Linked DNA regions of Phenylobacterium montanum. The protein of the gene in region 1 interacts with the protein of each later gene in a pairwise test. Links are inferred from orthologs where the notes say so. Each region holds a gene or a part of one and is shown in the gene's direction. Other genes may lie near its edges. The genes, in order: KCG34_RS17255 and ssb.

Region 1 (5,459 bases):
ATCGGCGCCGGCATCATCGGCCTGGAGCTGGGCTCGGTCTGGCGCCGCCTGGGCGCCCAGGTGACGGTGGTGGAGTTCCTCGACCGCATCTGCCCGGGCATGGACGAGGAGACCGCCAAGACTTTCCAGCGCTCGCTGACCAAGCAGGGCATGACCTTCAAGCTGGGCGCCAAGGTCACCGGGGCCAAGACCTCCAAGTCCGGCGTCAGCCTGTCGGTCGAGCCGGTCAAGGGCGGCGAAGCCGAGACCCTGACCGCCGACTACGTGCTCTTGGCCATTGGCCGGCGGCCCTACACCCAAGGCCTGGGACTGGAGAGCGTCGGCATCACCCCCGACAAGCGCGGCTTCATCGAGACCGACCATTTCAAGACCTCCGCGCCCGGCGTCTGGGCCATCGGCGACGTCACCCACGGCCCGATGCTGGCGCACAAGGCCGAGGACGAGGCGGTGGCGGCGATCGAGGTCATGGCCGGCAAGGCCGGGCACGTGAACTACGACGTCATTCCGGGCGTGGTCTATACGCACCCCGAGGTGGCCTGGGTCGGCAAGACCGAGGAGGAGCTGAAGGCCGCGGGCGTCGCCTACAAGGCCGGCAAGTTCCCCTTCACCGCCAATTCCCGCGCCAAGATCAACCACGAGGCCGAGGGCTTCGTGAAGGTGCTGGCCGACGCCAAGACCGACCGGGTGCTGGGCGTGCACATGATCGGCCCCCAGGTCGGCGAGATGATCGGCGAATACTGCGTGGCCATGGAGTTCGCCGCGGCCTCGGAAGACGTGGCCCGCACCTGCCACCCGCACCCGACCCGTTCCGAGGCCCTGCGCCAGGCGGCCATGGGCGTCGAAGGCTGGACCATGCAGGCCTGATCCTTCAGGCGTGCGGATGAGCCTTGGAATAGGCCGCCAATAGTCCGGCCGCATCCACGTCGGCATAGCGCTGGGTCGTGGACAGCGAGGCATGGCCGAGGAGTTCCTGGATCGCCCTCAGGTCCGCGCCGGCGCCGAGGAGGTGGGTGGCGAAGCTGTGCCTGAGGGCGTGCGGCGTCGCGCTGTCGGGCAGGCCGAGCCGGCCGCGCAGGCGCTGCATCAGGGCCTGGGCGTGGCGGGGGCTGTAGGGGCCGCCGCGGGGCGCCCGGAAGAGGACGTCCTTGGGGCCGAGCGCGAAGGGCTGGGCGGCGGCATAGCCGGCGATGGCCTCGCGCACCACCGGCAGCACGGGAACCAGCCGGGTCTTGCCGCCCTTGCCGGTGATGCGCACCGTCTCGCCCAGGGGCGTATCGGCGAGGGTCAGGGACAGGGCCTCGGAGATGCGCAGGCCGCAGCCCCAGAGCAGGGTGATCAGGGCCCCGTCGCGGGCGATCTCCCATTCCGGCAGGTCGCTGTCGAAGCCCGCCTCCTCGATCAGGCCGTTGGCCTGGTCCTCGCTCACCGGCCGCGGGACGCCCTGGGGCAGGCGCGGGCCGCGCACCAGGGTCACGGCGGCGTTGGGCGTGTCCAGCCGCCGGTCGAGCCAGCGATGGAAGGCGCGGATGGCCGACAGGGCCTGCGATACGGACCTCGGCCCCAGCCCCTTCTCGCCGCCACGCCGAAAGGCGAGGTAGGCGCGAAGGTCGCCGCCCGACACCTCCGCCAGGCCCGGAAGGCTCAGCGCGCCGCCCTGGTGCTGTTCGAGAAAGACGATGTAGGCGCCGACACAATCGCCATAGGCGCGGACCGTCCGCGGCGAAGCGCGGCGCTCCTGTTCCAGATAGGTCAGCCAGGCGGCCAGGGCCTCCCGCGCGGTCTTTACAGCACCGGCCATCGCTCGGCCGTGCGTTCGACCACCCGGGCCAGGAACGAGACCAGCTCGGTCCCCATCTGCGGCAGAAAGCCGACCGGATCGGAAGAGCCGAACACCAGGACGCCCTCACGGGCCGGGTTCCAGAGGGCCAGGCGCACCATGGCGGTGCTGGCGATCTGGTCGGCCTGGTCGCCGAACAGGGTCTTGGCCGCCAGCACCGGTCCCATGCGCGCCGGGCCGGTCAGGCCCAGCAGCTCATCGACAGCCCCGCCCCGCAAGGCCTTCCATCCGGCCGGCACCCCGCCGGGACCTTCCAGCCCGACCACCCCCGCCACCAGGCCGAAGCGCAGGCGGGCGGTCTCGTCCACGCGCCGGGCCAGGTCGGCGTGGTTGCGCGCCTCCAGAAGGTCGATCACCGCTGCATGGGTCTGGGCCTGGGCGGCGAAATTCGCCCGCGCGGTCACCTCCAGGTGACGGCGCGCCGCCTTTTCCCGAGACTTGTCTGCCGAGAGGCGCGCCAGGGCCGCGGGGCCGAACTCGATGATGTTGTCCGCGCGTAGCCAGAGGCCGAGCACCGACAGCAGATCGGCATCGCCGCGGATCAGGTTCGGATGCTCGCGCAGGAAGGCCGAGACCACCTTCCAGTCCTTCGCCAGGGCCTCTTCCAGCTTGGCCTTGGCCGCATCCGTCGGCGTCTTCGGCTGCTCGCTCACGACCCCTCTCACCCCCAACTCGAACCCGCCGTCCCGTATGGCGCCCGGGATGGTTAAGAAGCGATTCACGCCGTTCTCGAATCGCTCGCGAAGAGCGGCGCAAATCTGCTCTAAGCTCCCTCGCCATGCCGAGAGTCGCAAGCATCCTTCTGCCCCTGCCGCTGCCCGAGGCGTTCGACTACGCCGAGCCGGAAGGGATGGATCTGGGCCTCGGCGACATCGTCGTGGCGCCCCTCGGCCCCCAGCGGCTGATCGGAGTGGTGACGGGCCTGAAGGAGGGGGCCGGGCACAACCGGCCGCTGAAGCCGGTGTTGGACCGGCTGGCCGAACCGCCCCTACCCAAGAACACCCTGGCCTTCATCCAATGGGCCGCGCGCTACAGCGTCGACGCCCCAGGCGCGCCCCTGGCCATCGCCCTGCGCGGCGCCCGCGCGCCACGGCCGAAGCCACAGCGGCTGTTGTTCGCCACCGGCGCCGCGCCGGCCCGCGCGACGCCCGCGCGGGCGCGCGTGCTCGAGGCCGCGACCGGCCCCATGAGCGCCACCGCCCTGGCCGAGGCGGCCCAGGTCTCGGCCTCGGTGCTCAAGGGGCTGGTTGACGAAGGCGTCCTGGAAGCGCGGCTGGTCGAGCCGGAAACGCATTTCTCGACGCCCGATCCGGACCACAAGCATCCGGCCCTCAACCCCAGTCAGGCGGCGGCGATGCAGGTGCTTGCGGGCCTGGCCGAGGCTGGTGGATTCCAGGCGGCCTTGCTGGACGGGGTCACCGGCTCGGGCAAGACCGAGGTCTATCTGGAGGCGGTCGCCCAGGTGCTGGCCCAGGACCCGGCGGCCCAGGTCCTGGTCTTGCTGCCCGAGATCGCCCTGACTCAGGCGGTGATCGCCCGCTTTACCGACCGTTTCGGCGCCGCCCCGGCCGAGTGGCACTCGGGCATCACCCCGGCCCAGCGGCGGCGAGCGTGGGAAGGCGTCGTCTCGGGCGAGGCGCGCATCGTCATCGGCGCCCGCTCGGCCCTGTTCCTGCCCTTCGCCCGCCTGCGCATGATCGTGGTCGATGAAGAGCACGACGGCTCCTACAAGCAGGAGGAAGGCTTCATCTACCAGGCCCGCGACCTGGCCGTGGTCCGGGCCAAGATCGAGGGCGCGCTGGTGGTGCTGGCCTCGGCCACCCCCTCGCTGGAAACCCTTTGGAACGCCGAGGCCGGGCGCTATCGCTGGCTGCGGCTGACCGACCGGCATGGGATCGCGGAGCTGCCCGAGGTCTCTCTGGTCGATCTGCGCGAGACCCCGCCCGAGCGCGAGCGCTGGCTTTCGCCGCCCCTGATCAAGGCCCTGGCCGAGACCTACGCCAAGGGCGAACAGAGCCTGCTGTTCCTCAATCGCCGGGGCTATGCGCCGCTGGTGCTCTGCCGGGCCTGCGGCGAGAAGCTGACCGCGCCGGACACCGATTCCTGGCTGGTCGAGCATCGCTACACCGGCCGGCTGATCTGCCACCTGACCGGCTTTTCCATGAAGAAACCCGAGGCCTGCCCCCACTGCGGGGCCAAGGACAGCCTGGCCTCGATCGGTCCCGGGGTGGAGCGGGTCGAGGAGGAGGCGCGCGAGTTGTTCCCCGAGGCCCGCATCGCCGTCTTCTCCTCCGACACCATGTGGGACCCGGAGGCGGCCAAGGCGATGATCGTGGCCATGGAGGCGGGCGAGATCGACATCCTGGTGGCCACCCAGGCTGCGGCCAAGGGTCACAACTTCCCGAACCTGACCCTGGTGGGCGTGGTCGACGCCGACCTGGGCCTCAAAGGGGGCGACCTGCGCGCCGCCGAACGCACCTTCCAACTGCTGGCCCAGGCCGGAGGGCGGGCCGGGCGGCATGAGCGGCCAGGCAGGGTGCTGCTGCAGACCTATGCGCCGGAGCACGCGGTGATGCAGGCCCTGGCGGCCCAGGACCGCGACGCCTTCGTCGCCGCCGAAATGGAGGCGCGCCAGCTCTCCGGCCTGCCGCCCTATGGTCGGCTCGCGGCGATCATCCTGTCGGGTCCAGATGCGGCCGCACTGGACGCCTTCGCCCAGGGCCTGGCGGCTGTGGCGCCCAATGCCGAGGGGATCGAGATCTACGGCCCGGCCGACGCGCCCCTGGCCCTGGTGCGGGGCCGCCGGCGCAAGCGGTTCCTCATTCGCGCGGATCGCAAGGTGGATCTGCCGGCCTTCCTGGCGGCGTGGCGGGCCAGGGTGCGGGTTCCCGGCTCGATCCGCATGACCATCGACGTGGACCCCTACAGCTTTCTCTAAAGCCGGATGCCGTAACGGCAGGGACCTAAGCTGCGGGCTCTATTGGCCAAAAGGCCTGGATTCCGTCGGTTGCGGCGCCGAAGAACGCGTGCTATCAGGCGCGCGGCTTCGGGCTGGGGGCTCTGAGTACGCCCTTTCGTCCACGTGCTTTCCTAAGCGCAATCAAGCCTTTCCAGCCGTCGCGGGGCCTCTCGCGGCTGGCGCGACCGACATAATTGGTGGGTTTCAACTTGGCGGACGATTCCAAGGTTACGGATGTGAGCGCGCGGTATGCGCAGGCTCTGTTCGATCTGGCGAGCGACAATGGTCAGATCGCGAACGTGGACGCCGACCTGAAGTCCCTCAAGGCCATGATCGCCGACAGCGCCGACCTGCGGACCCTGCTGGCCTCGCCGGCCTTCGATTCCGAAGCCAAGGGCAAGGGCTTGGCCGGCATCGCCGACGCCGCCGGCTTCCACGCCCTGACCAAGAAATTCCTGGCCTTCCTGGCCCACCAGCGCCGCGCCAACGCGCTCGGCGGCGTGATCACCTCCTACGAGGCCCTGTCCGCCGCCCACCGCGGCGTGGTTTCGGCCCAGGTGACCAGCGCTGTGCCGCTGACCGCCGCCCAGACCAAGGGCGTCGCTGCGGCCCTGCGCCAGTCGCTGGGCAAGGACCCCGAGATCGAAACCCGCGTCGACCCCG
Region 2 (15,625 bases), 1.5 Mb from region 1 along the record:
TAATCCACGCGAAGGAGGCGGGCGTTCGCGCCCGCCTCCATTAGCGGTGGGAGGCGCTGGTTAAGTCCCGGCGTAAGGGAGACATGGCCACCAACTCGATACAACCGATCACCAAGGCGCCCGATGTCGGGCAGACCGTATCCGCCCAGGCTTCCTCGGGCGGCGTTGTTGCGTCCAAGGCCAGCGCGAGCGTCAAGCCCGCCGCCAAGCCGGCCGACGCGAACGCCTCCGACAGCGCCTCGTCCAACAACCCGACCCACAGCGCAGACCTGCGCCTGGAGATCGAGGACGACAAGGCGGCGGGCTGCTTCGTCTACAAGATCATCAATCGCACGACCGGCGAGGTCGTCGAGCAGATCCCTCAGGAGCAGATCGTCAAGCTCCGGGAATCGGATGGCTACCTGGCGGGCGACCTGATCAAGGCCCAGGCCTAGAGCCGGGCGAACATCGGCGGGCGACAAGCCCCAACGCACTCTTCGACCGTCGCCGGGACCCCGGCCGGCGGGCGTTTGGCGTTGGACGTTAACGATCTGCTCACGATGTTAACCATACCCTTCGTCTGGAGAAAGCGATTCCCCGGCGGCGTCGGAAAGCTGGCGCGAGGCTCGGGATCGGCCGACGGAGGCAGTCATGACGCTGAGCGTCAACTCGAACAACGCCGCGCTCATTGCGCTGGAAAACCTGAATGCGACCCAGTCTCAGCTCGGTCAGACCCAGAGCGAGATCAGCACTGGCCTGAAGGTCGGGTCGGCCAAGGACAACGCCTCGGTCTGGGCCATCGCCCAGGGGCAGAGGGCCGATATCAGCGCGCTCGACTCCGTGCAGATGAGCCTCAACCGGGCCACCTCGATCGCCGACGTGGCCTCGACGGCCGGCGCCTCGGTGTCGGACCTTTTGTCGCAGCTCAAGGCCCAGGTCGTCGCGGCCATGGACCCGTCGAACAATCAGACCTCCCGCAACCTGATCAACGACGACTTCCGCTCGCTGCTGTCGCAGATCACCAACGTCGTCAACAACGCGTCCTTCGACGGCGCCAACGTCCTGAACGGGTCGCTGGGCGCCGCCGTCAACTTCCTGGCCAATACCGACGGCACCTCGTTCATCACCCTGGCCACCCAGAACCTTTCGCTGGGCGGCGGCATCATCTCGGTGACGGCGAACGCCACCATCAGCACGGTAACGGCGGCGACGGCGCTTTTGACCTTCGTCAACCAGTCGCTGACGGCGGTGGACAGCGCGCTCGGCCAGCTGGGCTCACAGTCCAGCGAGATCTCGGCGCACAACACCTTCGTCGGCAAGCTGCAGGACACCCTGACCACCGGGGTGGGCAACCTGGTGGACGCCAACATGGCGGCGGAGAGCGCCAAACTGCAGGCCCTTCAGGTCCAGCAGCAGCTCGGCGCCCAGGCGTTGTCGATCGCCAACCAGGCGCCGCAGGTGATCCTGTCGCTGTTCAAGTAGTTTTTCACGCGAGAACGCTCGCGGCTTCATGAATCAGCGATATCCTGCAGCCGGTTCTCATCGGATGGGGTGTTCGCATGATCGACCTGCGCAGTTTGGCCGACGAGGACTGCGCCCGGCTGTTCCGCTGGCGGCGGGAGCCCGAGGTCGACCGCTGGATGAGCGACCTGCCGGCCCAGACCGAGGCCGAGCACGCGCAATGGTTCGTCGAGATGCGCGCCGACCCGGACCAGCGCGGGTGGATCATCACCTATAACGGCGACCCGGCCGGCTATCTGACCCTGAGCGGTCTGACCAGCCGGCATCGCAGAGCCTCGTGGGGCTGGTATATCGGCGAGCCCTGGGCGCGGGGGCGCGGGGTGGGGCGGGCCGCCCAGGCCCTGGGCCTGGACCTGGCGTTCCACGAGTTCGGCCTGGAGAAGGTCTGCGCCGAGGTTTTGGCCGACAATGACACGGCGCTGAGGGCTCAGGCCGCGGCCGGTTTCCGGCGCGAGGGCTATCTGAGGCGGCACGTCTGCAAGGACGGCCAGTTCCGCGACGTGGTTCTGTTGGCGATCCTGGCGGACGAATGGGCGGCACGGCGCGACAATGTGCGCCGAGACCTTGCCATCTCCAATCTCATCGCCGCCTGAACTCGCGCTCCGGTGGCGCACCCCTTAAGGGGTGGTAAGGGTTTGGCTGGCTAAAGTGACGCCGCCGGAACGTGTCCGGTTCAGGTGGCGCCGTGATCTCCTTCGATCCCAGCATCCTGGTCAGCTATTACGACTCCAAGGCGGGAATTCTCGATTCCTCGACCTCGGGGTCGAGCGGGACCGGCTCGAGCTCGACGACGGCTGCGCCGCCTGCGCCGTGGAACGCCGCCAAGGCCTCGACCCAGCCCAGCGCCCTGGCCCAGCTGGCGCTGGCGGGGCAAAACGTCATCAACCCCAACACCGCGCTGACCAACGTGAAGGGGGCGAGCCAGCAGTACAACAGCCTGTTCACCCTCTATCAGGGGCTGAGCGCGCTCAGCGGCCTGACCTCGCAGATGCTGTCGTCGACCGCGACCGCCCAGAGCACCAAACAGGCGACGACCGCGTTCGAGACCGGACTCGGCCAGGTGATGAGCTACGTCAACGGCCTGAACCTGCCCAATATCCGCATCACCAACGGCTCGGTTTCCAACAGCGTATCCACCACCAACGCGCCGGCGACCGAGAACGACACCTACACCACCGGCGTGGTCTTCCAGGGTGCGATGAACGACGAGGTGCCGTCCTTCCAGGGCACGGTGCAGTTCAACATCAACATCACCGGGTTCCAGAACCAGGTGACGTCGATCCCGATCGACCTGTCCCAGATGGGCTCGACGCCGCGGACCATGCCCAACGTGGTCAGCTTCATAAACAGCCAGCTCGAGGCGGCGGGCGTGACCACCCGCTTCGCCACCAACATGGTCCAGCCCAAGCCCGAGACCATGAAGATCAACGGCAAGACCGTGACCTTGCCGGCCGGACCCGACCAGTGGTCGTTCAAGATCACCGGCGATTCCGTCGAGCATGTCAGCTTTTCGGCGCCCGCCACGGCCGCGGCGGTCTATGTGGCGCAGACCTCCGGCAATCCGACGGCGACCTCGACCAGCACGACGTCGTCCTCGTCGAGCAGCAGTTCGACCACCGACTCCCCGCCGATCCAGCAACTGGTCAAGCTGCAGGCCGACAATTCGACCACCAGCAGCGCGCCGCCGGCGGCCGTGTCCCTGCCGGGGCTGATCGGGGCGTCCTCGGACGAGGCGCTGGCCAGCACGCTGCAGGTCGCATCCGTCGGCGCCACAACCACCGGTCCCGACGGCTCGGTCTATGTGGTCGCCAACGTCACCGGCGCCATCGACGGGATGCAGCTGCAGGGGACGCAGAACGTCGCCCTGCTGAAGTACGATTCCGCCGGCCATCTGCTCTCGGCGGCCACCCTGGGCGCCACCGGCTCCGCCAGCGGCTATTCGCTCGCGGTCTCGGCCACCGGCCAGGTCGCGGTCGCCGGCTCGGTCAACGGCTCGCTCACGGTCGGCTCGTCCAGCAGCAGCAACAGCGCCAGTACGACGCAGAGCTTCGTCAGCCTGTTCGATTCCACCGGCGCCTTGCAGTGGACGCAGCAGACCAACGGGGTGGGGAACAACCAGGCCAACGCCGTCGCCTTCGGCTCCGACGGCTCGGTCTATGTGGCCGGCCAGACCCAGGGCGCCATGCCCGGCGGAACACCCTCCGGCGGCCAGGACGGCTATTTGCAGGGCTTTTCCTCCACCGGGACCAAGCTCTTCACCACCGAGTTCGGGTCCAGCGGCACGGATGCGGCGACGTCGATCGCAGTGGACGGCTCCACCGTCGTGGTCGGCGGGACCGAGAACGGCGACGGGGTGCTGCGCAGCTTCACCCTGAACAGCTCAGGGCCGCCGACGGCGGGCGCCGTGCGCGATCTGGGCTCGCTTGGCGGCGGGTCGATCGCCGGCGTCGCCATCAGCAACGGCCAGGTGATCGTGGCTGGCACCACCGGCAACGGCTCGCTGTCGGCCGGCAATGTCACGGCCAGCTATGGTGGCGGCAAGTCGGCCTTCGCCGCCCAGCTGGACGAGAGCCTGTCGCCGAACTCGAACGACGCCATCGCCTACTATGGCGGCGGCTCTGGGACTTCGACCACCGGAACGGCGCTCTCGGTGGTCAATGGCCAGGTCTATATCGCCGGGACCTCGACCGGCGGCTTGCCGGGCCTCGCCGGACCGACCGACACCGCCGGCTCCTCGACCGGGACCAACGAGGGCTATGTCGCCAATATCGACATCGCCACCGGCCAGGTGCAGTGGTCCCAGGCCCTGCAGGGGCAGGACGGCTACGACCATCCCGAATCCATCGCCGTCGATGCGACAGGCGCCAGCGTGCTGGACCGCCTGGGCCTGCCGGACGGAACCCTGCAGTACACCAGCTCGCAGAACCTGACCCAGGCCACCTCGGTCCGGGCCGGGGACCAGTTCCAGATCCGCACCTCGCCCAACGGCCCCCTGGCCACGGTGACCATCTCGGCCAACGAGACCCCGCAATCCCTGGCGCTGAAGATCCGCCAGGCGGCCGGCTTCCAGGCCAATGTCACGGTGGTTCCGACCGGCGGCAAGGAAGAGGTGAAGATCACGCCGGAGACCAAGCAGGGGGTGATCGAGTTTGTGCCCGGGCCTTCGGGCAAGGACGCTCTGGGTCCGCTGGGCATCAAGCCCGGCATCGTCATGAGCGGATCGGCCCTGCCGACCCAGACGCAGAAAGCCACCACCACCGGCGTCAACCCGTCGGCCAAGCCCAAGATTCCGACGGACTACTATGGGCTGGGCCTGGATCAGAATTTCGATTTCACCACCAAGGCCGGCATCAAGGCCGCTCAGGCGGCGATCAGCGCAGCCATGGCCAAGGTCCAGAACGCCTATTACAACCTCAAGAACGCCGGCCAGACCAAGCTGCCGACCTCCAACCCCTCGGGCAAGGTGCCGACCTACCTGACCAACCAGATCGCCAGCTATCAGAACGCCCTGAACCGCCTGACCGGCGGGAGCTCGAGCAGTTCGTCCAGTTCAAGCACCGGCTATTCCTCGGGCAGTGCGGCGTCGCAGCTCCTGGCGTGACTTGAACCTGCGCTCGGCTCGTCGTAGCCAAGCACCATGGATTCCGCACAGAATCGCAGGCTGTGGCTGACGCTTGGCGGGGGCGTCGCGGTCCTTGTGATCTCCCTCGCCCTGGCCTTCGTGATCCTGGGGCGCGAGCATGCGTCCAAGGCGCCGCCGCCGGCCTCCACCGGCGGCCTCGTTGTGCAGATGGGCCACCCGGACGACACCAAGCCGGACCCGAAGGCGCCACTGCGCTGCTTCGTCGGCGGCCTGTTCGTGGGCATGTCGACCCTGGCCGACTGCGCCAAGCGCAACGGCGTGGCCACCGACGCCCTGGACGTGGGCGTGGACTCCTCCGGCGCCCTGGCTGCGGCCAGCCAGGCCGGAACCAACCTGACGCCGCTGCCGCCGAGCGGCGCACCGGCGGAGCAGTCGCAGGCGGCGGCCGACGCGGCCAATTTCGCGACCCTCAAGACCGCGTCCGGGGACTGCCTGCGCTACGCCAGCGGCGAATGGCGGCGGGTGGGCGATGCGCTCAGCCTGGGCGCCTGCGTCCAGACCCTGTTCGCCGGCCACTGCGAAAAGCTGGGTGGGGCGAGCTATGGCCGCTGGATGGGCCAGACCCTGAGGCTGTCGCCGCACCACGTCGAAATCTCCAGCGACAACAAAACCTTCCGCCCCCTGGCGGACCAGTCTGACACCACCTGCGCCATCGGCGAGTTCTGAGATGCGCGGGCGCCTGACGGGCGGCTGTCACTGTGGCGGCGTTCGTTTCGCCTATGCGGGCGAACTCGGCGGGGCGCAGGGCGCCGTGACCCTGTGTTGGTGCGCCGACTGTCGTCGGGCGCAAGGCTTCGCCGCGGCGGTGGCGCCGGCCGAGGCGACGGGTTTCGAGGTGACGCAAGGCGCGGACCTGATCTGCGAATACGAGTCCTCGCCGGGCAAGCGCCGCGCCTTCTGCCGCGCCTGCGGCTCGCCGCTCTATTCCCGAAGAGACGACCGGCCCGAGGGCTTGAGGCTGCGCCTGGGGGCGCTGGACCAGACGCCGGAGAGCCTGGCGATCGAAGCGCAGATCCATACTGCCGCCCGCCCGGCCTGGGCCGCGGAAGCCTGCGAAGCGCCGGCCTACCCAGGGACCGAACCTGGCCGATAAACTGTGCAAGCCTGGCTGCAGCCTATTGCGCACGGCCGGCGCCGGTGTAGCGTCCGGATCATGACTCGCACCGTTCTTCTTGCCGCCGTGGTCGCCGCAGGGCTCGCGCTCTCGGCCTGCGAGAAGCAGATCGAGGCCCCGATGGACCGGGGCCTGTGCACCCAGCTGGTGTTCAAGAACGGCAAGGCGCAGTTCAACACCGTCTCCAAGAACGAGCCGACGCTTGAAGCCTGCGCCGCCTCGCTGGAGGGCATGCGGCTGCGCTTCCTGCGCTTAGGCGGCAGCATGGAGACCATATCCGGCGCCTATCAGGGCCAGTTTCTGTTCCTGCAACCGGAGGGGGTGTTCACCTCGCAGAGCTTCACCGGCGCGCGGTTCCTGCTCCTAGTGCGCACGGGCGATGGGCGGCTGGCCAAGCTGGGCGCCGGGCCGATGGGGAACACCGCGCCGTAAGGCGTCGAACGAAACGAGAACATTTTCATTGATCGTGCGGCCGCATTTGGATAGGGTCGCCTGATCACGGGCTCTACGGACACCAAGGTGAGGATTACATGGCGGGCAGCGTCAACAAGGTCATTCTGGTCGGCAATCTGGGTAAGGATCCCGAAATCCGCAGCCTCGGCTCAGGCGACCGCGTCGCCAACCTGACCCTGGCCACGTCGGAAACCTGGCGCGATCGCCAGAGCGGCGAGCGCAAGGAAAAGACCGAGTGGCACCGGGTGGTGATCTTCAACGAGAACCTGGTGAAGGTGGCCGAGAGCTATCTGAAGAAGGGCTCCAAGGTCTATGTCGAGGGCTCGCTGCAGACCCGTAAGTGGACCGACCAGTCGGGCCAGGAGAAGTATTCCACCGAGGTGGTGCTGCAGAAATTCCGCGGCGAGCTGACCATGCTGGACGGCAAGGGCGGCGGCTCTGAGGACCGCGACGAGGGCGGCTATGGCGGCGGCTACAGCCAGGGCGGCGGTGGCTTCCAGCCGGCCCAGCGCGCCCAGCCGTCCGGCCCGCGCGAGAGCTTCTCGGCTGATTTGGATGATGAGATCCCGTTCTAGGGATCATCAAAGGGGCGGGCAGGGGGACCGGGCATGACCGCTGTCGTCGATCTGTTCTGGTCCTTCCGCAGCCCCTATTCGTACCTCGCGGCGCCGGGCGCGCTGCAGCTGGGGGCGGACTACGACGTCAAGGTCCGTTTTCGGCCGGTGCTGCCGCTGGCGGTGCGCCAGCCCTCGTTCTTCGATCCCGAGAACCTGAAGCGCGCCCGCTACATCATGATCGACTGGGGGCGGCGGGCCGAGATGCTGGGCATGCCCCACGCCTGGCCCCAGCCGGACCCGATCGCGCTGGAACCGGGCACGGTGAAGGCGGCCGAGCACCAGCCCTACATCTATCGCCTGACCTATCTGGGCGCCGAGGCCGAGCGGCGCGGTCATGGCGTGGCCTTCGCCAAGGAGGTCTCGGCCCTGACCTTCGGCGGCGTGGTGGACTGGCACCTGGGCGACCACCTGGCCCGGGCGGCGGAGCGAGCCGGCCTGAACCTGGCGGAGATGGACGCCGCCATCGCCGATGAGGCGACCTATCGCGCCATCATCGAAGAAAACCAAGTGTCCCTGACCGCCTCCGGCCACTGGGGCGTGCCGACCTTCGTCCTCGACGGCGAACCCTTCTTCGGCCAGGACCGCCTCGACACCCTGCGCTGGCGGCTGGATCAGCGGGGACTGCGGCGGGAGTAGGAGACGTGTTGGCGAGTTGGTCCGACAAATATGCTTACCTGATTGGTCGGCGAATTGAGGCTGTGATCTGGATGCCTATGACATCAGACACACCTCAACTCGTGACCGAATTCAAACTCGCTTCGTTCAGCTTCACTGGCGCCGCATTTGTGGCTTTTGCGGAAGACCACAAGCTATTTCTGACTTGGCGACAATCCGGTCAAAACATGGTGCTCAGCGAAGGACTCGACCAAGTTTGGGTCGAATATTCCCTTGACCGGGTTCGCGCAGACACAGGCGAGCTCTGGGGTGGCCTTGAAGATGGGACACTAAAGTCTGCAGAATTCTTTACAGCGCCCTCAATCGAGAGCGGTGAGGTCGTCGGCATTCGTCACGTCGTGGAATCGGGTGGTCATCCGCTTCATTTTTGGATTGGCACCGGTGGTTCTGACTTCATCGGCGACATGGATGATTTATGGGTTGGCGTGGGCATCGAGCCTCCCAACTTCACCGAACTCACCTCAGTGGGGCGTGTTGGCGATTGAGCCTTTCATGGGCTGGGGTCTGCTGCCGGTTATGAGCCGATCAGTGCCGCCCAGCCCGCGGCTAACCCAGCTGCCGATCCCGCGCCAAAGACGTAGCGGTCGGGGCGAATGAGTACCGCTTCCATTTCTCGCTTCGCCAGCCAGGCTCTGATCGCTTCGGCGTAGGGCTGTAAGGCCGGATTGCTCAGCCTCCAGGCCGCGAGGCCGTCGGTGAGAATTGGATCGACCGCGTCGATCGAGATCAGCCACGCCCCATCGCCAAGCACATCATCCAGCTTTGCCTGCCCCCCTGCACCCTCCGCCCACGGCTGCGGGAAATATTCCCCAGCACCAGGTGTTCCTTCTACGATGCAGCCGGCGCTGAGCGGTGGAAAGGCCATGGGGCCGGGTGGCGCGTCGCCGGCGGCGCGCTGGGCCAGCATGGCGGCGTCGCGGGCGGCGGCGGCGGCCGGGTCGGTGATGCAGACGGTGCGGCCCATCATCAGGGCGAGGTCGATGATCGCGCGGACGTGCGGCTCGCGCTCGGCCTGATAGGTGTCCAAGAGCGCTTCGGGGGCGCGGCCGCGCAACACTTCCGCCAGCTTCCAGGCGAGGTTGGCGGCGTCGCGCACGCCCGAGCACAGGCCCTGGCCGGCGAAGGGCGGCATCTGGTGGGCGGCGTCGCCGGCCAGCAGCACGCGGCCCTTGCGCCACTCGCGGGCGACCAGGGCGTGGAAGCGATAGACCGCCTTGCGCTCCAGGCTGACGGCGCCTTCGACGTTCCAGGGCTTCAGCAGCGCGGCGATGAAGCCGTCGTCCAGCACGTCTTCGGCGGTCTCGCCCGGCTTCAGCATGAACTCCCAGCGATGCCGACCCGAGCCCATCTGCACGCAGGTGGTCGGCCGGGCGGGATCGCAGATCTGCAGGTTGAGGGCGGGCAGGCGCGAGGGGGCGTGGACGATGGTGTCGATCACCAGCCAGGGCTCGTCGAAGGCGAGGTCGTCCAGGTCGATGCCCGAAAGCTCGCGCACCGTGCTGCGGGCGCCGTCGCAGCCGACGACATAGGCGGCGCGGAGGACTTGCGGCCCTTCGGGCGTCTCGAAACTGGCCTGCACGCCCTGTTCGTCCTGGTCGAGGCAGGTGAGGGTCCATTCGGTCCGCAGCCGGGCCGTGGGGAAGTCCGCCAGGCGCTCGCGCAGGGTGGCCTCCAGCGAGGGCTGGTGGATCATGTTCGCCGCCGGCCAGCCGGAGGGCGAGCCGCCTTCGCCGGTGTTGAAGCGCAGCAGAACCTCACCGCCCGCGGTCAGGAAGTCGTAGCGCGCGGCGGGCTTCGAGCTGGCCATGATGGCGTCGGCCACGCCCAGGGACTGGAACACCCGCACGATCTCATGGTCGATGTGCGCGGCGCGGGGCAGGGGATAGATGTCCGCCGCTCGGTCGGCGGCCAGGACGCTGAGGCCCTGTTTCGCCAGCAGCAGGGCCAAGGTCACGCCCACCGGCCCGGCGCCGACGATCAGCACGTCGCAGTCGAGATTGTCGGTCAAGCTTCAGCCCTCCGCTTCGCAGCGGTTTTCGATATGGCCCAGGCCCTCGATCTCGCAGCAGACCATGTCGCCGGCTTTCAGGAACTGGCGCGGGTCCATGGCCGCGCCGACCCCGCCGGGGGTGCCGGTGAAGATCACATCGCCCGGCTCCAGGGTCATGGCTTGGGACAGGTGCGCGATCTGGTCGAAGACGTCGAACACCAGGTGGCGGGTGTTGGAGGTCTGCCGCGCCTCGCCGTTGACGCTGCAGCGGATCGCCAGCGCGTGAGGATCGGGGATCTCGTCGGCGGTGGTGATCCAGGGGCCGAATGGGGCGTGGGTGTCGAACGACTTGCCCAGACTCCATTGCGGGGTGCGGTGCTGCCACATGCGCTCGGTGACGTCGTCGCCGACGCACCAGCCGAAGATGTGCGCCGGCGCCTGCTCCCGGGTGATGTGCCGGCCGCGGCGGCCGATCACCGCCACCAGCTCGACCTCGTAGTCGACGAACGGCGAGGCCCTGGGGATCTGGATCGGGTCGAAGGGGCCGTTGACCGAGGTCTGGGCCTTGGTGAACCAGACCTGGTGCTGCGGCCGCTCCATTTTGCTCTCTTCGATGTGGTCGGCGTAGTTGAGGCCGATGGCGAAGATCTTGCCGGGACGCAGGACCGGCGCACGGAGCCGGACGCTGGAGAGGGGAACGCCGCCGCCGGCCGCGGCGATCTCTTCGACCTCCGGCCGCAGCCGGTCCCAGTCGACGATCAGCGGCAGGAGGTCGCCCTCACGCCCGAGATCGACGATCGTCTCACCCAGCACCACGCCGCACCGGGGGCCGGAGCCGCGGTCATAGGTTGCGAGCTTCATTGCGCGGCTCCGCTCATCATCGGGTGCAGGGGTCCCCAGTGGACGCCCAGCAAGGTCTGCATGTCGGCGATGTTCGACCCGTCCGCGGCGGTGAACAGGTCGCCGTCGGTCCAGTGCTCCAGCTCGTGGCCCCAGGGGTCTTTCCAATAGTCGAACACCTGGCTGCCCAGGATATGGCGGCCGACGCCCCAGGCGGGCGTTCGGCCGGCCAGCTTCAGGTGGTCGTGGCCGCGCATCAGGTCGTCCTGGTCGGCGACCTCGAAGGCGGCGTGATTGAAGGCCGGGGCGCGCGGCGACTGCAGCAGGAACAGGGTGTGGTGGTCGGTGGGCGTCTCGCCGCGGTCGCAGCGTAGGAAGGCGCCGATAGCCATGCCTGGGGCGGGCTGGATCTCGTCACTGGTGATGAAGCCGAAGCGGGACTTGTACCAGGCTTCGGAGGTGCGGAAATCGCGGACCTCGAGCACGCAGTGGCCGAGCCGCACCACGGTCGACGGGCCGCGCGGCAGGCGCAGAGGCGCGCGCTGGCGGGGGTGGGCGGCGGCCGAATTGTGCGGCTGGGGCGGCGCCAGCGGGAGTGGGGCGGCCTGGGCCTGGCCCGCCACCACCTCGACCATGCGGCCGTCCGGGTCGCGCAACCGCACCACCTTGCCGCCGCCCGGGGCGTCCAGGTCCTCCATCGCGACGCCCTCGGCCTGGGCCAGGCGCTCCAGGTCGGTCAGGCTGTCGGCGCGCAAACCCAGGGCGGCGAAGCCAGGCTCGCCTTCGGCCGTGGCGTGGAGGAAGGGCTGGGGACCGGCGCCGCGGGCGTAGAGCACGCCATCGGTCGCCCGCTCGGCCTTGAGGCCGAACTCACCGAGAAAGGCCGCCATCTGCTCCAGATCGGGCGCCGTGAAGCGCACGTGGGCGATGTCGGCGATCTTGATCAGGCTCACTCGCGCCTCCCTGGTCTATAAGTTGACTATTTGGTCAAGTTTGTGCGAACCTGTATCTGAAGTCAAGCCCCAACGCCGCCCGATGAGTTCGCCCGTGACCGACAGAGCGCCCAGCCGCCAGGAACCGCGCCGCCTGAAGACCCGCGCCGCCCTGATGGCCGCGGGCGCCGAGCTGATGGCCCAGCGCCCGATCGACGCCATTCCGGTCAACGACATCGTCGACGCCGCTGGTGTGGCGAAGGGCAGTTTTTTCAATCACTTCGCCGACAAGGACGACTTCGCCGCGGCGGTGGCGGGCGAGATCCGTGCAGCGATGGAGGCCCAGGTCACGGCGGCCAACCGGGGCGTCGAGGACCCGGGCCTGAGGGTCGCACGCGGCCTCGCCAGCTTCGTCGCTTTCGCCCTGGCCGATCCAAGGGCGGCGCGGATCATGCTGCGCAGCCATGACCGGGCGCTGGGGGCTGGCCACCCCCTGAACGCCGGCGTGCGCGCAGACCTGGAGTTGGGCCAGAGGCGGGGCCGCTTCCGCGCCGCAGGCGTCGAGGCTGGGGTGCTCTATGTCGTTGGGGTCGGCCAGGGCCTGCTGGCGGCAGTGATGGCCGGGCCTATGACGCCGCCCGCCGCGCGCGCCCTCAGCGCCGAGGTGCTGGCTCTGCTGCTCGCGGGATTGGGAATGCCGGCGGGTGAGGCTGACGTGGTCGCGGGCGAGGCGGCCCAGCTGATCGGGGAGGCCTAAAAAGTCTCCAACGCACGCACTTGCCGGCCATCGGCGTCGAAGTTGCCGGGCTGGAGCCAGGCCGCCATACGGCCGCCGGCCTTGGCCCACTCCCTCTCCAGCATGGCGTAGATCGCCGTGTCCCAGGGCGCGCCTTCGACCCAGAGGTTTTCGCGCAGGGTTCCCTCATAGGTGAAGCCGAACCGTTCGGCGGCGCGGCGCGAGGCCAGGTTGTCCGGCGAGCAGCGCCATTCCAGGCGGCGGTAGCCGCAGGTCTCGAACACATGGCGCATGAGGAGAAAGACCGCCTCGGTGCCCGCCGTGCGGCGGGTGATCGCCTGGCCGAAGACGAGGCCGATCTCTGTGCGGCCGGCCTCGGGATCGGTGCGCAGGAGGAACAGCAGGCCGGCGGGCGAGGGGGCCGCGCCGGTCTTGTCCAGAATGGTGAAGAGGGCCATGGCCGGGCTTTCGGCCCTGAGCGCGAGCCAGTCGGCGAAGGCCGCGCGGTCCTGGAACGGACCCGAGGGAATGGCGTCCCACAAGGATGCGTGGGCGCCGACCGCGCTCCACAGGCCTTCGCCATGGCGCCCCACGTCGCAACGTTCCAGGTCGACCGTGCGGCCGGGCAGCCGCTCGGTCCCCAGGGCCGGCCAGCCTTCCCCCACCGCCTATTGCCGGATCACGGCGCAGGCGACGCGCGGGCCGGCTCCGCCGATGGGCTGGGTGGTCTGGTCGTCGGCGCTCGAGTGGATCATCAGGGCCGAGCCGGTGGGGCCCAGGAGCATGGTGCGCCCCTCGGCGCCCTTCAGCGTCACGCGGGTGGAGAAGGCCTCGGCCTTGGCCGCGCCGTCCGGCTGCACGAACAGGTTGGGCAGGTCGCCGTCGTCCGGGCCGCCGGCGGCCAGGAGGCCGTGCGGCATCTTCATGCCCGACATCTGCAGGTGGCCGCCGGCGTTCATGAACTTGGCGTCCGAGCAGTCGCCCTTCTCGTGCAGGTGCATGCCGTGCCAGCCGGGCGTCAGGCCCTTGACCTCGACCCGGATCAGGACGCCGGTCGGGGCCTCGGTCAGCACCGCCGTGCCGACGTTGGCGCCGTCCGGGGTCTTGATGGTGGCGGTGAAGCTGCCCGCAGGCTGGGCGGCGGCCGCGCCGCAGACCGCGGCGGCGAGGAGGGCTGGGAGGGCGAGCCGGGATGGGCGAAGGCGGGCCATGCGGTATCTCCTGCTTGGGGCGGGCCAAGGTGCGCGATCAAGCGGCGTTTGCAAGTCCCGGGCGGCGCCGCGACGCCTGACGCGCGAAATAGGAACGCGCAAATCGCCCAATCGGCCTAAGCCTTTTGCGCCGTCACACCGGGGATGCTAACAGAACGCCATGACCTTTCCGCTCGATTCCCGCGGCTGATTTCCCTTGAGCGATACTCCCACTGACGGCGCTCATCGCGGCGGCATTGCCCCGATCGCGATCGAGGACGAACTCAAGCGCTCCTATCTCGACTACGCCATGAGCGTGATCGTCAGCCGCGCCCTGCCGGACGCGCGCGATGGTCTCAAGCCTGTGCACCGCCGCATCCTGTTCTCGATGAGCGAACAGGGGCATACCCCCGACCGCGGCTATGTGAAGTCGGCCCGCATCGTCGGCGACGTGATGGGTAAGTATCACCCGCACGGGGACCTGGCGATCTATGACAGCCTGGTGCGGATGGCGCAGCCGTTCTCCATGGGGCTGATGCTGATCGACGGCCAGGGCAATTTCGGCTCGATCGACAACGACCCGCCGGCGGCGATGCGCTACACCGAATCGCGCCTGGCCAAGCCGGCCATGTCGATCCTGGCCGACCTGGACAAGGGTACGGTCGACTTCAAGGACAACTACGACGGCTCGGAGAGCGAGCCGGTGGTGTTGCCCTCGCGCATTCCCAATCTCCTGGTCAACGGCGCCGGCGGCATCGCGGTCGGCATGGCCACCAACATCCCGCCGCACAATCTGGGCGAGGTGATCGACGCCTGCCTGGCCAGGATCGACAACCCCGAGATCGGCCTGGACGAGCTTCTGGACATCGTGCCGGGGCCGGACTTCCCGACCGGGGGCGAGATCATCGGCCGCTCGGGCGCGCGCCAGGCGCTGATGACCGGGCGCGGCTCGGTGATCATGCGCGGCTCGGCGACCATCGAGGAGATCCGCAAGGACCGCTGGGCGATCGTCATCTCCTCGATCCCCTACCAGGTGAACAAGGCCGCCATGGTCGAGCGGATCGCCGAGCTGGTGCGCGAAAAGCGCATCGAGGGCGTCGGCGACCTGCGCGACGAGAGCGACCGCCAGGGAATACGGGTGGTGGTGGAGCTGAAGCGCGACGCCTCGGCCGACGTGGTCCTGAACCAGCTCTATCGTTTCACTCCGCTGCAGTCCTCGTTCGGGGTGAACATGCTGGCCCTGAACAAGGGACGGCCGGAGCAGATGGGGCTGAAGCCCCTGATCGAAAGCTTCGTCGAGTTCCGCGAAGAGGTGGTGGTCCGGCGGACCAAGTTCGAGCTGACCAAGGCCCGCGACCGCGGCCACGTCCTGGTCGGCCTCGCCATCGCGGTGGTGAACATCGACGAGGTGATCCACATCATCCGCTCGTCGAAGGACCCGGCCGAGGCGCGCGAACGCCTCACCGACCGCGACTGGCCGGCGGGCGACATGATCGCCCTGATCGACCTGATCGCCGACCCGCGCACGGTGGTGGTCGAGGGCTCGCGCGTGCGGCTGACCGACGAGCAGGCCCGCGCCATCCTGGCCCTGACCCTGTCGCGCCTGACCGGCCTGGGCCGCGACGAGATCATGGGCGAAGCGCGCGAACTGGCCGCCGCGATCCGCGGCTATCTCGACATCCTGTCCTCGCGCGAGCGGATCATGGCCATCGTGCGCGAGGAACTGGTCGAGGTGCGCGCCGCCTTCGCCATCCCGCGCCGCAGCCAGATCGTCGACGGCGACGCCGACGTCGAGGACGAGGACCTGATCGCACGCGAGGACATGGTGATCACCGTGACCCACGGCGGCTATGTCAAGCGCACGCCGCTGGCGACCTATCGGACGCAGAAGCGCGGCGGCAAGGGCCGCTCGGGCATGGCGACCAAGGACGAGGA

What was found.
Region 2: the proteins of KCG34_RS17255 (region 1) and ssb interact in binary tests that used the Escherichia coli proteins (3 or more experiments, as listed by UniProt). The link is inferred for Phenylobacterium montanum from one-to-one orthologs.

The regions. Positions count from the first base shown.
Region 1 is NZ_CP073078.1:3,808,210-3,813,668, forward strand. The notes cover bases 2,271-5,195. They hold KCG34_RS17255 (primosomal protein N'), read left to right. Parts: upstream 2,271-2,615; coding sequence 2,616-4,775; downstream 4,776-5,195. Other genes in these bases: KCG34_RS17250 (DUF484 family protein), read right to left, coding at 2,271-2,490; KCG34_RS17260 (F0F1 ATP synthase subunit delta), read left to right, coding at 5,006-5,195. Outside these bases: lpdA (dihydrolipoyl dehydrogenase), read left to right, coding at 1-864; KCG34_RS17245 (tyrosine recombinase XerC), read right to left, coding at 869-1,798; more of KCG34_RS17250, read right to left, coding at 1,783-2,270; more of KCG34_RS17260, read left to right, coding at 5,196-5,459.
Region 2 is NZ_CP073078.1:5,298,363-5,313,987, forward strand. What follows is about bases 5,647-8,536. They hold ssb (single-stranded DNA-binding protein), read left to right. Parts: upstream 5,647-6,787; coding sequence 6,788-7,285; downstream 7,286-8,536. Other genes in these bases: KCG34_RS24265 (hypothetical protein), read left to right, coding at 5,647-5,809; KCG34_RS24270 (GFA family protein), read left to right, coding at 5,811-6,236; KCG34_RS24275 (hypothetical protein), read left to right, coding at 6,297-6,689; KCG34_RS24285 (2-hydroxychromene-2-carboxylate isomerase), read left to right, coding at 7,319-7,963; KCG34_RS24290 (hypothetical protein), read left to right, coding at 7,972-8,487. In the rest of the region: KCG34_RS24240 (flagellin), read left to right, coding at 1-3; KCG34_RS24245 (flagellar protein FlaG), read left to right, coding at 84-434; KCG34_RS24250 (flagellin), read left to right, coding at 631-1,461; pseH (UDP-4-amino-4,6-dideoxy-N-acetyl-beta-L-altrosamine N-acetyltransferase), read left to right, coding at 1,539-2,093; KCG34_RS24260 (beta strand repeat-containing protein), read left to right, coding at 2,165-5,101; more of KCG34_RS24265, read left to right, coding at 5,138-5,646; more of mhpA, read right to left, coding at 8,537-10,010; KCG34_RS24300 (fumarylacetoacetate hydrolase family protein), read right to left, coding at 10,014-10,853; KCG34_RS24305 (VOC family protein), read right to left, coding at 10,850-11,785; KCG34_RS24310 (TetR/AcrR family transcriptional regulator), read left to right, coding at 11,880-12,521; KCG34_RS24315 (GNAT family N-acetyltransferase), read right to left, coding at 12,518-13,165; KCG34_RS24320 (superoxide dismutase family protein), read right to left, coding at 13,169-13,711; gyrA (DNA gyrase subunit A), read left to right, coding at 14,001-15,625. UniProt on the Escherichia coli protein: Plays an important role in DNA replication, recombination and repair. Binds to ssDNA and to an array of partner proteins to recruit them to their sites of action during DNA metabolism. Acts as a sliding platform that migrates on DNA via reptation.